DNA from 2 places in the Actinomadura decatromicini genome. Region 2 is predicted to be linked to the other one. Evidence: riboswitches for the same ligand, from Rfam matches in the RefSeq annotation. Region 2 holds a riboswitch; the other holds the start of a gene.

Region 1 (6,652 bases), on a different contig from region 2:
GGGTCAGCAGCTCCCGGTCGTGCCGCAGCGCCGCCCGGGTCTCCCGCGACAGCGCGACCCGCTGCAGCAGCGGCACGGCGGCGGCGAGGGCCTCCTCGCCGAGCACCTCGGCGGCGGTGCGGACGGCGCGCTCGGCGCCCGTCCGGAGCGCGAGGGTGGTGAGGAACTGGGCCAGGTCGAGGCGCAGCGCGAGGTCGCCCGCCGCGATCTCCCCGGCGCGCAGGCCGGTGACGTAGGCGCGGCCGTCGTCGCCGACGAGGACGGCGCCGTCCTGCAGCCGCCGGTGCGCGAGCCGCGCCGCCTGGAGGGCGCGGAACTGCCGCCACACGTCGGCGAGGAGGGCGTCGGTGACCTCCTTGTCGGGGACGTCCGCGAGCCGCCGTCCCGGCACGTGCTCGTAGGCGAGCAGGGCCGCCTCGGTGCCGACCTCCGAGGTGCCGAGCAGGCGCGGGGTGCGGACGCCCGCCGCGTCCACCGCGTACGCCATCAGCGACTCCTGCTCCAGGGAGCGGCGCAGCGACCGCAGCGCCCGGCCGGTCGTCGCCGAGCGCAGCCGCAGCAGCCGCCACACCCGGTAGAGCAGCCCGGCGGTCTGCTGGTCGCGGTCCAGGACGTGGACCTCCACGTCCCAGCCGCCGTGCCGCGCCGGGGGGCGGACGCCGTGCCCGGCCGCGGGGCCGGCGCCGAGGACGACGCCGTACCGGCGGGCCTCCTCGGCGCCCTCGGCGGGCTCGTCCAGCCGGGCCGCCTTCGCCGCGCGGAGCCCGAGCCGGTCGAGCGCCGCCATGACGGCGGCGCCGGACGGGCGCGGGTTCGGGGTGCCGACGGCGTAGAGCGTCCCGTGGCCGATGGCGGTGCCGAGGAAGTAGGTGGCGGCGAGCGCGGCGACCGAGGCGTAGGACGCGGTGAGCCCGGTCAGCGCGGCGAGCCCGATCAGCGTCCAGGTCGCGGCCTGCCAGCGGACGCGGCCCGCCATCCCGACCGCGCTGACGAACGCGATCACGGGCGCGATGTCGGTGTGCACGGGCGCGGTGGCGCTGCCGCCCCAGATCAGCGAGTCGAGGACGCCGCCCGGCGCGGCCCGCACGACGAGGTCGTCGAGGCCCACCGTGATCCCGAACGCGATCACGGCGGCGAGCAGGGCGATCGCGACGCGCGTCCCGTCCTTGCGGAGCAGCCGCTCGATCGCGAACGCGACCGGCACGGCCAGCACGCCGAAGCTGGACACGAGCGTCGCGAGGGACAGCAGCAGCCGCGGTGCGTGCGCGGTGCCCTGCGCGATGTCGGTCTGCAGGCCGTGCGTCGTCTGCTGCGCGATCGACACGAGCAGCATCACCGCGGCCAGCCCGACCACGGACGCGGCGAACCGGATGGCGTCGGACGAGCGGCGGATCCGGTCCGGCTGGGCGGGCTCGTCGACGGGCACGGCTGCCGGGGTCACGGCCGCGCCCGCCCGCGCGCCCGCCCGTGCGCCCGTGCGCGCGCCGCGCCGTCGCCCGTGTGCGTCACGCCGTACCGCCGCCCTGATCGTCCATCGCGTGATCAGTGTCCCAGGCCCGGTCCCCCTGGTGGACGTGCACATCGTACTCACGGGTAGAAGCGCTGCGGCGCACGTCGGAGGGGCGGGACGATCGTCGCGACCGATCTTTGGGTAGGGTTTGTCCAGGACATGCCGTCGACCCTGTGCGGGAGAGACCCCACGCCGCCAGCGTGGGGCGCCGAAGGGGCAACCTCCCCGGAACCTCTCAGGCAAAAGGACCGCTCGGGCGAGGCACCTCTGGAAAGCAGGCGCCGGTCCCCGCGGGAGGGGACGGGCGGCTCACCGAAGGGGAAACCCCGCCGCGCGGGTGAAGCTCTCAGGTGCCGATGACAGAGGGGGAGAACCGGCCGCCGGTCAGTCCCGGCGGTTCACCTGAGCGACCCGCAGCAGCCAGGAGGCTCTCCATGACGGCCCAGTTCTTCGCGCCCGTCGCCGCGCCGCAGCACCCGCGCGCCGCGTTCGCCGACCGGCACATCGGCCCGTCCCCGGACGACCAGGCGAGGATGCTGGCGGCCGTCGGCTACTCGGGCGTCGACGCCCTGATCGCCGACGCCGTGCCCGCCGCGATCCGCACCGCCCGGCCGCTGGACCTGCCGCCCGCGCTGAGCGAGAGCGCCGCGCTGGACCGGCTCCGCGAGCTCGCCGCCCGCAACACCGTCCTCACCTCGATGATCGGGCTCGGCTACCACGGCACGACCACGCCGGGCGTGATCATGCGGAACGTCCTGGAGAACCCGGGCTGGTACACCGCCTACACCCCCTACCAGCCGGAGATCTCGCAGGGGCGGCTTGAGGCGCTGCTGAACTTCCAGACCGTCGTCAGCGACCTGACCGGCCTGCCGGTGGCGAACGCGTCCATGCTGGACGAGGCCACCGCCGCCGCCGAGGGCATGGCCCTCGCGCACCGGGCTTCCAAGCGCAAGGAGCCTGGCACGTTCCTGGTGGACGCCGACGCGCTGCCGCAGACGATCGAGGTCGTGCGGACGCGGGCCGTCCCGCTCGGCATCGAGGTCGTCATCGCCGACCTGTCCGGCGGGCTGCCGGACGGCGACTTCTTCGGCGTGCTGCTGCAGTACCCGGGCGCGTCCGGGGCCGTCCGCGACCTGGAGCCGGTGATCGCGCAGGCGCACGAGCGCGGCGCGCAGGCGGTCGTCGCCGCCGACCTGCTCGCGCTGACGCTGCTGCGCCCGCCGGGGGAGTCGGGCGCCGACATCGCGGTGGGCTCGGCGCAGCGGTTCGGCGTCCCGTACGGGTTCGGCGGCCCGCACGCCGGATACATGGCGGTCCGCGACGGCATCCAGCGGCAGCTCCCCGGCCGGCTCGTCGGCGTGTCCGTCGACGCGGACGGCGCGCCCGCGCACCGGCTCGCGCTGCAGACCCGCGAGCAGCACATCCGGCGGGAGAAGGCCACCAGCAACATCTGCACCGCGCAGGTCCTGCTCGCGGTGATGGCGAGCATGTACGCCGTCTACCACGGCCCGGACGGGCTCGCCGCGATCGCGCAGCGCACGCACCGCCGCGCCGCCGAGATCGCCGCCGGGCTCCGCGCCGCGGGCGTCGACGTCGTGCACGGCGCGTTCTTCGACACCGTCCTCGCCCGCGTGCCCGGCCGCGCGGCGGAGGTCGTCGCGGCCGCCCGCGAGCGCCGCGTCAACCTCCGCCCGGTGGACGCCGACCACGTCGCCGTCGCCTGCGACGAGACGACGCTGCCCGTGCACGTCACCGCCGTGCTGGAGGCGTTCGGCGCCGCGCCCGCCGCCGAGTCCCCCGCCGAGGCGATCCCGGACGACCTGCGCCGCGAGAGCCCCTACCTGACCCACCCGGTGTTCCACGCGCACCGCTCCGAGACCGCGATGCTGCGCTACCTGCGCCGCCTCCAGGACCGCGACGTCGCGCTCGACCGGTCGATGATCCCGCTCGGCTCCTGCACGATGAAGCTGAACGCCACCGCCGAGATGGAGCCGATCACCTGGCCGGAGTTCGCGAACATCCACCCGTTCGCGCCGGTCGACCAGGCCGCCGGGTACGTCGAGCTGATCGGCGAGCTGGAGGACGCGCTCGCCGAGATCACCGGGTACGCGAAGGTGTCCGTCCAGCCGAACGCCGGGTCGCAGGGCGAGCTGGCCGGGCTGCTCGCCATCCGCGGCTACCACGCCTCGCGCGGCGACGACCGCCGGGACGTGTGCCTGATCCCGTCGTCCGCGCACGGCACCAACGCCGCCAGCGCCGTCATGGCCGGGATGCGCGTCGTCGTCGTGAAGTGCGACGACGGCGGCAACGTCGACCTCGACGACCTGCACGCCAAGATCGGGCAGCACGGCGACCGGCTCGCCGCGATTATGGTGACCTACCCGTCCACGCACGGCGTGTTCGAGGAGACGATCACCGACGTGTGCGCGGCCGTGCACGACGCGGGCGGCCAGGTCTACGTCGACGGCGCCAACCTCAACGCGCTCGTCGGGCTGGCCCGTCCCGGCGAGTTCGGGTCGGACGTGTCGCACCTCAACCTGCACAAGACGTTCTGCATCCCGCACGGCGGCGGCGGGCCGGGCGTCGGGCCGATCGGCGTCCGCGAGCACCTCGCCCCGTTCCTGCCGAACCACCCGCTGCGCGCCGAGGCGGGCCCGGACACCGGGGTCGGCCCGATCTCCGCCGCGCCCTGGGGCTCGGCGGGCATCCTGCCGATCTCCTGGGCCTACATCGCCATGATGGGACCGGACGGCCTCCGCGCCGCCACCGAGGGCGCGATCGTCGCGGCCAACTACCTCGCCGCCCGGCTCGGCCCGCACTACCCGATCCTCTACACCGGGCGGAACGGGCTCGTCGCGCACGAGTGCATCGCCGACCTCCGCAAGATCACCAAGGAGACCGGGATCACCGCCGAGGACGTCGCGAAGCGCCTCATCGACTACGGCTTCCACGCCCCGACCCTGTCGTTCCCGGTCGCCGGGACGCTGATGATCGAGCCGACCGAGTCCGAGGACCTCATCGAGCTCGACCGGTTCTGCGACGCGATGATCGAGATCCGCCGCGAGATCCAGCGGGTCGCCGACGGCGCCTACGACCGCGCGGACAACCCCCTCAAGAACGCCCCGCACACCGCCGCCTGCCTGCTCTCCGACGACTGGAAGCACGCCTACACCCGCGAGGAGGCCGCCTACCCGCTGCCCGCCCTCCGCGAGGACAAGTACTGGCCGCCCGTCCGCCGCGTCGACCAGGCCCACGGCGACCGCAACCTGATCTGCTCCTGCCCGCCCCCCGAGGCGTTCGAGGACTGAGACCGAGGACCGAGGATCGGGCGCTGAGGGTCGCCCCTCGGGGGCGGCGCACCCGCTAGGCTCGGGCGCGACCCGACCCCCGTGAGGGCAGCGCGTCCCCGACCCCAGAGGGCAGATCGATGAGCGAGTCCCCGGAGCCGGACCTCGACCCGGCGCAGGTGTGCGAGGAGGCCCGGAAGCTGGCCGAGAACGGCGAGGCCGACCGGGCGGCGGCGTTGTTCGGGACGGTGCTCGCGCTCGGCGACACGCCGTGCCGGGCGCGGGCGGCGCTCGGGCTCGCGGTCGTCCTCGACGACGCCGGGGACGTGGCCGGGGCCCGCGAGGCCGACCGGGCGGCGATCGCCACCGGCGACCCCGAGTACGGGCCGCGCGCCGCCTACCACCTGGCGCTCACGCACGAGCGGGCCGGCGAGCAGGCGCAGGCGGCGCCCGCGTGGCGGGTCGTGGTCGACTTCGGCAACCCGGCCTACCTGCCGCCCGCCCACCTCGCCCTCGCCCGGATCGCCGACGACGCCGGCGACTTCGACGAGGCGCGCGGCCACTGGGAGGCCGTGCTCGGCACGGGCGACGCCGAGTACGGCCCGCCCGCCGCGCACGACCTCGCCGAGCGGCTGCTGGAGCGCGGCGAGCCCGCGCGGGCGCAGCGCGTCCTGACCGCCGGGCTCCGGCTGGTCGACCGCGCCGCCGCGCCGTACGCGTACGCGCGGCTCGCGGTCGCGCTCGGCATCGCCTGCCTCGACCAGGCGATCGGCGCGTTCGACGCGGCCCTCGGGCAGGACCCGTCCGACCCGGAGGTCGGGCCGCTCGCCACCGAGCTGCTCGCCCGGACGCTGCCGCTGCGCGGGCGCGGCGGCGAGGCGTCCGAGGTGTGGCGGCGCGGCCTCGCCGACCCGGGGACGGCCGCGCAGGTCCGCGCCCGGCTCCGCCGCGACTTCGGCGGCGACGAGGACGACGCCGATCCCGCCGACCTGTGGTGGGAGCCCGTCGTCGAGCAGGCCGTCGCGGACGGGACGCTGCCCGCCCTCGCGGGCGACGCGTTCGGCGCGCTCGACCACATGTACGCGCTGCTCGCCGTCCGGGACGCGGGCGGCGCCGACGCCGGGGAGCGGCCGAGGGGCGACGCGGACGAGGCGCTCGGCAGGGCGGTGCGCGTCCCGGGCGGCTACGCCTGGGGGCCCCTGCTGCAGGAGAGCTTCGCCGAACGCCTCCGCCTCGCCATGGACGCCCCCGACCGCACCGACACCTGACCCGCGCGGGGTCGAGGGGCTAGTCGGTGATGCCGCGTTCGGCGACGACCTTCGTGATGCGGGCGCGGACCAGGTACTCGGTCGGGACGGCGTTGCGCGCCCCGAACTCCTCGGCGCGGTCGGCGCCCATGTAGCGGCCGCCGATGACGGTGGCCCAGCGGCGCATCTCGTCCAGGTCTTCGACGAGGGACGCCTCGGCCCGCATCATCACGTACGAGTAGGGCGGGGTCTGGTCGTCCACGCAGATGGACACGCGCGGGTCGCGGGCCAGCGCGCGGCCCTTGACGGTCGCGCGGGCCGTGTTGAACAGCACGTCGTCGCCGTCGAGGACGAACCAGACCGGCGTGACGTGCGGCGTCCCGTCCGCGGCGGTGACGGCCGCCTTGCCGGTGCGGGTGCCCGCCATGACGAACGCGCGCCATTCGGCGTCTGTCATTCGCTCCATCCGCCCAGTCTGCCGCAAAGATCATCTGGACGGCCCGCTACCGTGGGCGGATGGGCAGGCGGACGAAGCTGGTGACGGCGCACGGCCCGGCCGAGGCGACCGTGGACGCCGTGGACGACCCGGCGTTCCTGCTGGTCCTCAC
Region 2 (6,652 bases):
ATCACCGCCAGCGCGAGGTTGACGACGAGCGACGCCGCGTACAGGCGGCTGAGCGCGACGCCGCCCGGGTCGAGCCCGAGCCCGTCGTACCCGAACGGCCGGACGCCGAGCAGCAGCAGCCCGGTCACGGCGATGGCGACGAACACGGCGTCGACGGACGCGCGGCCCTTCTCCGTCCAGTAGACGTCGCTGAGATGCAGGATCAGGGCGAACTCGTCCAGGACGAGGGCGGAGCCCATCCCGAAGACGATGGCCGCGGCCAGTTCCAGGCGGACGTGCCCGTCCGGCACGGCGAGGCTCGCCACCCCGCCCGCCAGCATCAGCACGACCCCGAACACCACGTGGTGGATGTGCACGTCTCCGGCCGTCACGTTCCGGAACCAGCGCACGTCCGCCCGGATCATCCGGACGTTCACCCTGGTCAACACGAACGTGACGATGAACGCGACGAAGAAGCCGAACAGCGGCAGCCGCCCGGTCTCCACGATCCGCTCGTCGAACATCTCGATCATCTGCCCCCCGCAGCCTCCATGATGCCCGGCGACATGCACGGATATCGTGGGACCCCTGATGAGACGTCGGGGGGCCCCATTTGGATCGGATTGTTGACCGTTGTGATCCGGGCGGGCGGGCTTGGGTCGCCGAGGCCGTTCGGCTTGTCGATGCTGACGCCAACCGGAGCGCTGACACGCACCTGCACGTGTTCCCGCTGCCGCCTGAGTGGGGCATCGACCTCTACCTGAAGGACGAGTCCGTCCATCCGACGGGGTCGCTCAAGCATCGGCTGGCGCGGTCGCTGTTCCTGTACGGGCTGGCGAACGGCTGGATCCGCGAGGGGACGACGATCATCGAGGCGTCCAGCGGGTCGACGGCGGTGTCGGAGGCGTACTTCGCGCGGCTGCTCGGGCTGCCGTTCGTCGCGGTGATGCCCGCGTCCACCAGCCCGGAGAAGATCCAGCTCATCGAGTTCTACGGCGGGCACTGCCACCTGGTGGACGACCCGTCGTCGATCTACGCCGAGTCGCGGCGCCTCGCCGCCGAGTGCGACGGCCACTTCATGGACCAGTTCACCTACGCCGAGCGCGCCACCGACTGGCGCGGCAACAACAACATCGCCGAGTCGATCTTCGAGCAGCTGCGGCTGGAGCGGTTCCCGGAGCCCTCCTGGGTGGTGGTCGGCGCGGGCACCGGCGGGACGTCCGCGACGATCGGCCGGTACGTCCGGTACCGGCGGTTCCAGACGCGGCTCGCGGTCGTCGACCCGGAGGGCTCGGCGTTCCACGGCTCGTACGCCGACGGCGACCCGGAGCGGACGGCGGCGGGCTCGCGGATCGAGGGCATCGGGCGGCCGCGCGTCGAGCCGTCCTTCCTGCCGACGGTGATCGACCGGATGATCCGGGTGCCGGACGCGGCGTCCATCGCGGCGATGCGCTGGACGAGCGAGGTCAGCGGCCGGGACGTCGGCGGCTCCACCGGCACGAACATGTGGGGCGCGGCGGAGCTGATCGCGGGGATGCGGGCGCGCGGGGAGCGCGGCAGCGTCGTCACGCTGATCTGCGACGGCGGCGAGCGCTACAGCGGCACCTACGGGTCGGACGAGTGGCTCGCCGGGCAGGGCCTCGACATCGCGCCGTACCGGGCCGCGCTGGACGCCTTCATCAAGACGGGCGACCTGCCGGCGGTCCCGTGACGGCTATCCGGTGACGGCTATCCGGTGACGCGGACGGGGTTGAACAGGTCGGCGTAGATCAGCAGCCCGCCCATGACGATCAGCACGGCCGCCATCACGTACGTCACCGGCAGGGCCTTCGCGACGTCCACGTAGCCGGGGTCGGGCCTGCGGAACACCCGCGCGAACGCCTTCTTGATCGCCTCCAGCAGCGCGCCCGCGATGTGGCCGCCGTCCAGCGGCAGCAGCGGGACGAGGTTGAACAGCCCCACCGCGAGGTTCAGCGAGCCGAGCAGCATGACGAAGTAGGAGATCTTCTGCGTGCCGGTGAACTCCTGGGACGCGGCGACCTCGCCGCCGATCCGGCTGACGCCGACGACGCCGATCGGGCCGTTCGGGTCGCGCTTGTCGCCGCCGAACGCGGCGTTCCAGACGCCGACCATCTTCTGCGGCATCCGCACCAGCGCGCCCGCCGTGCGCGAGGTCAGGTCGCCCATCGTGCTCGCGACCGCGCCCGGCCCCTGCCGCTCGACGGCGCTGTCGGGCGTGATGCCGAGGAAGCCGACGTTGACGACCTTGTTCTCGTCCTCCAGGTCGTACATCTGGTTGCGGGTGATCGGGACGGTGAGCGTGATGTCGTGCCCGTCGCGCCGGACGGTCATCGGCACCGACTTGCCGCCGTCGCCGCGGATCAGCTCCTGCAGCTCGCGGTAGTCGCCGATCTTCTCGCCGCCGAACGCGACGATCCGGTCGCCGGGCTTGAGCCCGACCTGCTTGGCGGGCGTCGCGGGCGCGTTCGCCGGGCAGCCCTTGACGTCGGCCGACTGGCTCGCCGGGACCATGCACTCGGCGACCTCGCGGATCACCGGCTGCGGCTGGCTCGTCCCGATGCCCATCAGCAGGATCGCGAAGAACAGCACGGCGAGGACGAGGTTCATCGCGGGCCCGCCCACCATGATCAGCGCCTTCTGCCACCACTTCTTGGCGTAGAAGACGCGGTCCTCGTCGCCGGGCCTGACCTCCTCCAGCGCCGCGCCGCGGGCGGACTCGATGAGGCCCTGCCAGGGGCCGGTGCTGATCCGCCGGACCTGGCCGGGGGCGTCGCCGCGGCGCGGCGGCAGCATCCCGATCATGCGGATGTAGCCGCCGAGCGGGATCCATTTCACGCCGTACTCGGTCTCGCCGCGGCGCCACGACTTCATCGTCGGGCCGAAGCCGACCATGAACTGGGTCGTGCGGACGCCGAACAGCTTGGCGAACGAGAAGTGCCCGAGCTCGTGCAGGGCGATGGACACCAGCAGGCCGAAGAACAGGATCAACGCTCCAGCCAGGTAGGCCATGCGGATTGCCCCTCCGGGTCGTGCACCCCGCGCACCCAGGGTGATCTCCAGCAACCGTCTTAGAGTACGTCACGGGCCCGCATTCGGTTTAACGCACGAGCTCAGCCATAGGGCATGGACAAAGGGAACTGCTAGCCTTGCCCGCAGCCGACTATCCCGTGCGGGAGAGTCCCTCGCAGCCGGCGGGGGACGCCGAAGGAGCAAATCCTCCCCGGAACCTCTCAGGCCCACGGACCGCACGGGCCAGGCGACCTCTGGAAAGCGGGGACCGAGTCCCCCGCCGAAGGTGAAAGCCCGACCTCTCCGGGACGGGTGAAGCTCTCAGGCGCCGATGACAGAGGGGGAGGCACCGAGACGCCCGGTGCGCGGGTGGGACGATGAGGCCACGCGCGCCCGTGACGAAGGAGCCGAACCCATGTCCGCCGACAGGAACGACGCCGAGACCGCCGTGAAGAACCCGAAGAAGACGCCGCTGCACGACGTCCACGAGGGCCTCGGCGCGAACCTCGTCGACTTCGCCGGTTACCTGATGCCGCTGCGCTACGCGAGCGAGACGGCCGAGCACCAGGCCGTCCGCACCGGCGCGGGCCTGTTCGACCTGTCCCACATGGGGGAGATCTTCCTCGCCGGGCCGGGCGCGGCCGCGGCGCTCGACTTCGCGCTGGTCGGGAACCTGTCGCCGATGAAGGTCGGCAAGGCCCGGTACACGATGATCTGCGGGCCGGACGGCGGCGTCCTCGACGACCTGATCGTCTACCGCCTCGCCGACGAGACGTGGATGGTGGTCGCGAACGCCGCGAACGCCGACGTCGTGCGGGACGCGCTGACCGAGCGGGTCTCCGGCTTCGACGCCACCGTGGACGACAGGTCCGACGCCTACGCGCTGATCGCCCTCCAGGGCCCGCGTTCGCAGAAGATTCTCGAAGGCTTCACCGACGCTCCGCTGGCCGACCTGAAGTACTACGCGATCCTCGCCGGGCGGGTCGCCGGGGTCGACGCCCTGGTCGCCCGCACCGGCTACACCGGTGAGGACGGCTTCGAGCTGTTCGTCGACGCGGCCGACGCCGTCCCGCTGTGGAACGCGCTCGCGGCCGTGGACGGCGTCGTCCCGGCCGGGCTGTCCGCCCGCGACACGCTGCGCCTGGAGGCGGGGATGCCGCTGTACGGCAACGAGCTGACCGCCGAGACCACCCCGTTCGAGGCGGGCCTCGGCCGGGTGGTGAAGCTGGACAAGCCCGTCGACTTCGTCGGGAAGGCCGCCCTCGCGGCGCAGGCGCAGACCCCGCCGGGGCGCAGGCTCGTCGGGCTCGTCGCGCGCGGGCGTCGGGCGCCGCGGAAGGGGTATGCGGTCGTCGCGTCCGGCGGCACGCCGTGCGGGGTCGTGACGAGCGGCGCGCCGTCGCCCACACTGGGCACGCCGATCGCCATGGCGTACCTCGACAGCGGCGCCGCGGAGACCGGCCTCGCCGTGGACGTGCGCGGCCGGCAGGAGCCGGTGGACGTCGTCGACCTGCCGTTCTACAAGCGTTCCTAAGGAAGCCGTCCCGGGGGCGCGGGACCGACCGTCCCCCCGCAGCGAACCCCGTACAGAGAAGAGAGAAGTGATCGTGAGCGTTCCGGAGCAGCTCCGCTACAGCGAGGAGCACGAGTGGGTGGCGGGCCTCGGCCCCGCCGGTTCGACGCCGGAGGACGACATCGTCACCGTGGGCATCACCGCGCACGCCGCCGACGCCCTCGGCGAGATCGTCTACCTGGAGCTCCAGGTGGCCGAGGGCGGCGCCGTCGAGGCGGGCGAGGTCTGCGGCGAGGTCGAGTCGACGAAGTCGGTCAGCGACATCTACTCGCCGGTCAGCGGCGAGATCACCGCGATCAACTCGGCCGTGGTGGACGTCCCGAAGGTGATCAACGACGACCCGTACGGCGAGGGCTGGCTCTTCAAGGTGCGGCTCTCGGCGGAGCCGGGCGACCTGCTCGACCCGGTCGCCTACGAGAAGCTGATCGAGGAGGGCTGACCGTGGGCCTGAACGACCCGCTGGCCGCGGCCGACCCGGAGGTCGCCGCGGCCGTCGCCGCCGAGCTGCGGCGCCAGCAGTCCACCCTGGAGATGATCGCGTCGGAGAACTTCGCGCCGGTCGCGGTGCTGGAGGCGCAGGGCTCCGTCCTGACGAACAAGTACGCCGAGGGGTACCCGGGCAGGCGGTACTACGGCGGCTGCGAGCACGTCGACGTCACCGAGCAGCTCGCGATCGACCGTGCCAAGGCGCTGTTCGGGGCGGAGCACGCGAACGTCCAGCCGCACAGCGGGGCGCAGGCCAACACGGCCGTCTACTTCGCCCTGCTCCAGCACGGCGACACGATCCTCGGCCTCGACCTCGCGCACGGCGGGCACCTCACGCACGGGATGCGGCTGAACTACTCGGGCAAGGTGCTGAACGTGGTGCCGTACCACGTCCGCGCCGAGGACGGCCTGGTCGACATGGACGAGGTCGCCACCCTCGCCGAGGAGCACCGGCCCAAGATGATCGTCGCGGGCTGGTCGGCATACCCGCGGCAGCTCGACTTCGCGAAGTTCCGGGAGGTCGCCGACTCGGTCGGGGCGCTGCTCATGGTCGACATGGCGCACTTCGCCGGGCTGGTCGCGGCGGGGCTGCACCCGTCGCCCGTCCCGCACGCGGACATCGTCACGACCACCACGCACAAGACGCTCGGCGGCCCGCGCGGCGGGCTGATCCTCGCCCGCGAGGAGTACGCCAAGAAGATCAACTCGGCGGTGTTCCCCGGCATGCAGGGCGGCCCGCTGGAGCACGTGATCGCCGCGAAGGCGGTCGCGCTGAAGGTCGCCGCGTCGGACGAGTTCAAGGCCCGGCAGGAGCGCACGGTCGAGGGCGCGAAGCTGCTCGCCGAGCGGCTCCTCGCCGAGGACGCCGCCAAGGCCGGGGTGAAGGTGCTGACCGGCGGGACGGACGTCCACCTCGTCCTGGTCGACCTGGTCGACTCCGAGCTCACCGGCCGGGACGCCGAGGACCGCCTGCACGACATCGGCATCACCGTGAACCGCAACGCCGTGCCGAACGACCCGCGTCCGCCGATGGTGACGTCGGGGCTGCGGATCGGGACGCCGGCGCTCGCCACCCGCGGCTTCACCGCCGCCGACTTCGCCGAGGTGGCGGACGTCATCGCGCTGGCCCTGCAACCGTCGTTCGACCGGGCCGCGCTGGCGGCGCGGGTCTCGGCGCTCGCGGCCGCGCACCCCCTGTACCCGGACCTGTGACGTCCCGGCGCCCCCTCCCCGCGCGGGAGGGGGCGCCCGTGAACGGGGAGGCAAGCCCCATGGCCATCAGCGTTTTCGACCTCTTCAAGATCGGCATCGGCCCGTCGTCGTCGCACACCGGCGGCCCGATGGCGGCGGCGCACCGCTTCGCGCGGGGCTTGGAACGTGACGGGCTGCTGGAGAAGACGGCGTCCGTGAAGACGATCCTGTACGGCTCGCTGGGGCTGACCGGGAAAGGGCACGGCAGCGACAAGGCCGTCATCCTCGGGCTGGAGGGCGACAAGCCCGAACTGGTCGACGTGGACGGGGTCGACGAGCGGATCGAGCGCGTCCGCACGCTGGGCGAGCTGCGTTTGTTCGGCGACCACGAGA

What was found. A riboswitch is a leader RNA that binds a small molecule or an ion and turns the genes downstream of it on or off. The one in region 2 is predicted to bind glycine.
Region 1: another riboswitch for glycine. It lies ahead of gcvP (aminomethyl-transferring glycine dehydrogenase); the one in region 2 lies ahead of gcvT (glycine cleavage system aminomethyltransferase GcvT).

What each region holds. Positions count from the first base shown of each region.
Region 1 is NZ_VSRQ01000007.1:68,410-75,061, forward strand. Features, by position in the region: gene FXF68_RS29910 (lysylphosphatidylglycerol synthase transmembrane domain-containing protein) at 1-1,441, opposite strand, end outside; glycine riboswitch at 1,677-1,771, shown strand; glycine riboswitch at 1,772-1,883, shown strand; gene gcvP (aminomethyl-transferring glycine dehydrogenase) at 1,945-4,818, shown strand; gene FXF68_RS29920 (tetratricopeptide repeat protein) at 4,938-6,065, shown strand; gene FXF68_RS29925 (PPOX class F420-dependent oxidoreductase) at 6,085-6,510, opposite strand; gene FXF68_RS29930 (alpha/beta hydrolase family protein) at 6,561-6,652, shown strand, end outside.
Region 2 is NZ_VSRQ01000001.1:1,038,391-1,045,042, forward strand. Features, by position in the region: gene FXF68_RS43610 (hypothetical protein) at 1-512, opposite strand, end outside; gene cds1 (L-cysteine desulfhydrase Cds1) at 593-1,690, shown strand; gene FXF68_RS04075 (M50 family metallopeptidase) at 1,708-3,009, opposite strand; glycine riboswitch at 3,161-3,256, shown strand; glycine riboswitch at 3,258-3,357, shown strand; gene gcvT (glycine cleavage system aminomethyltransferase GcvT) at 3,425-4,543, shown strand; gene gcvH (glycine cleavage system protein GcvH) at 4,617-5,021, shown strand; gene FXF68_RS04090 (serine hydroxymethyltransferase) at 5,024-6,280, shown strand; gene FXF68_RS04095 (L-serine ammonia-lyase) at 6,340-6,652, shown strand, end outside.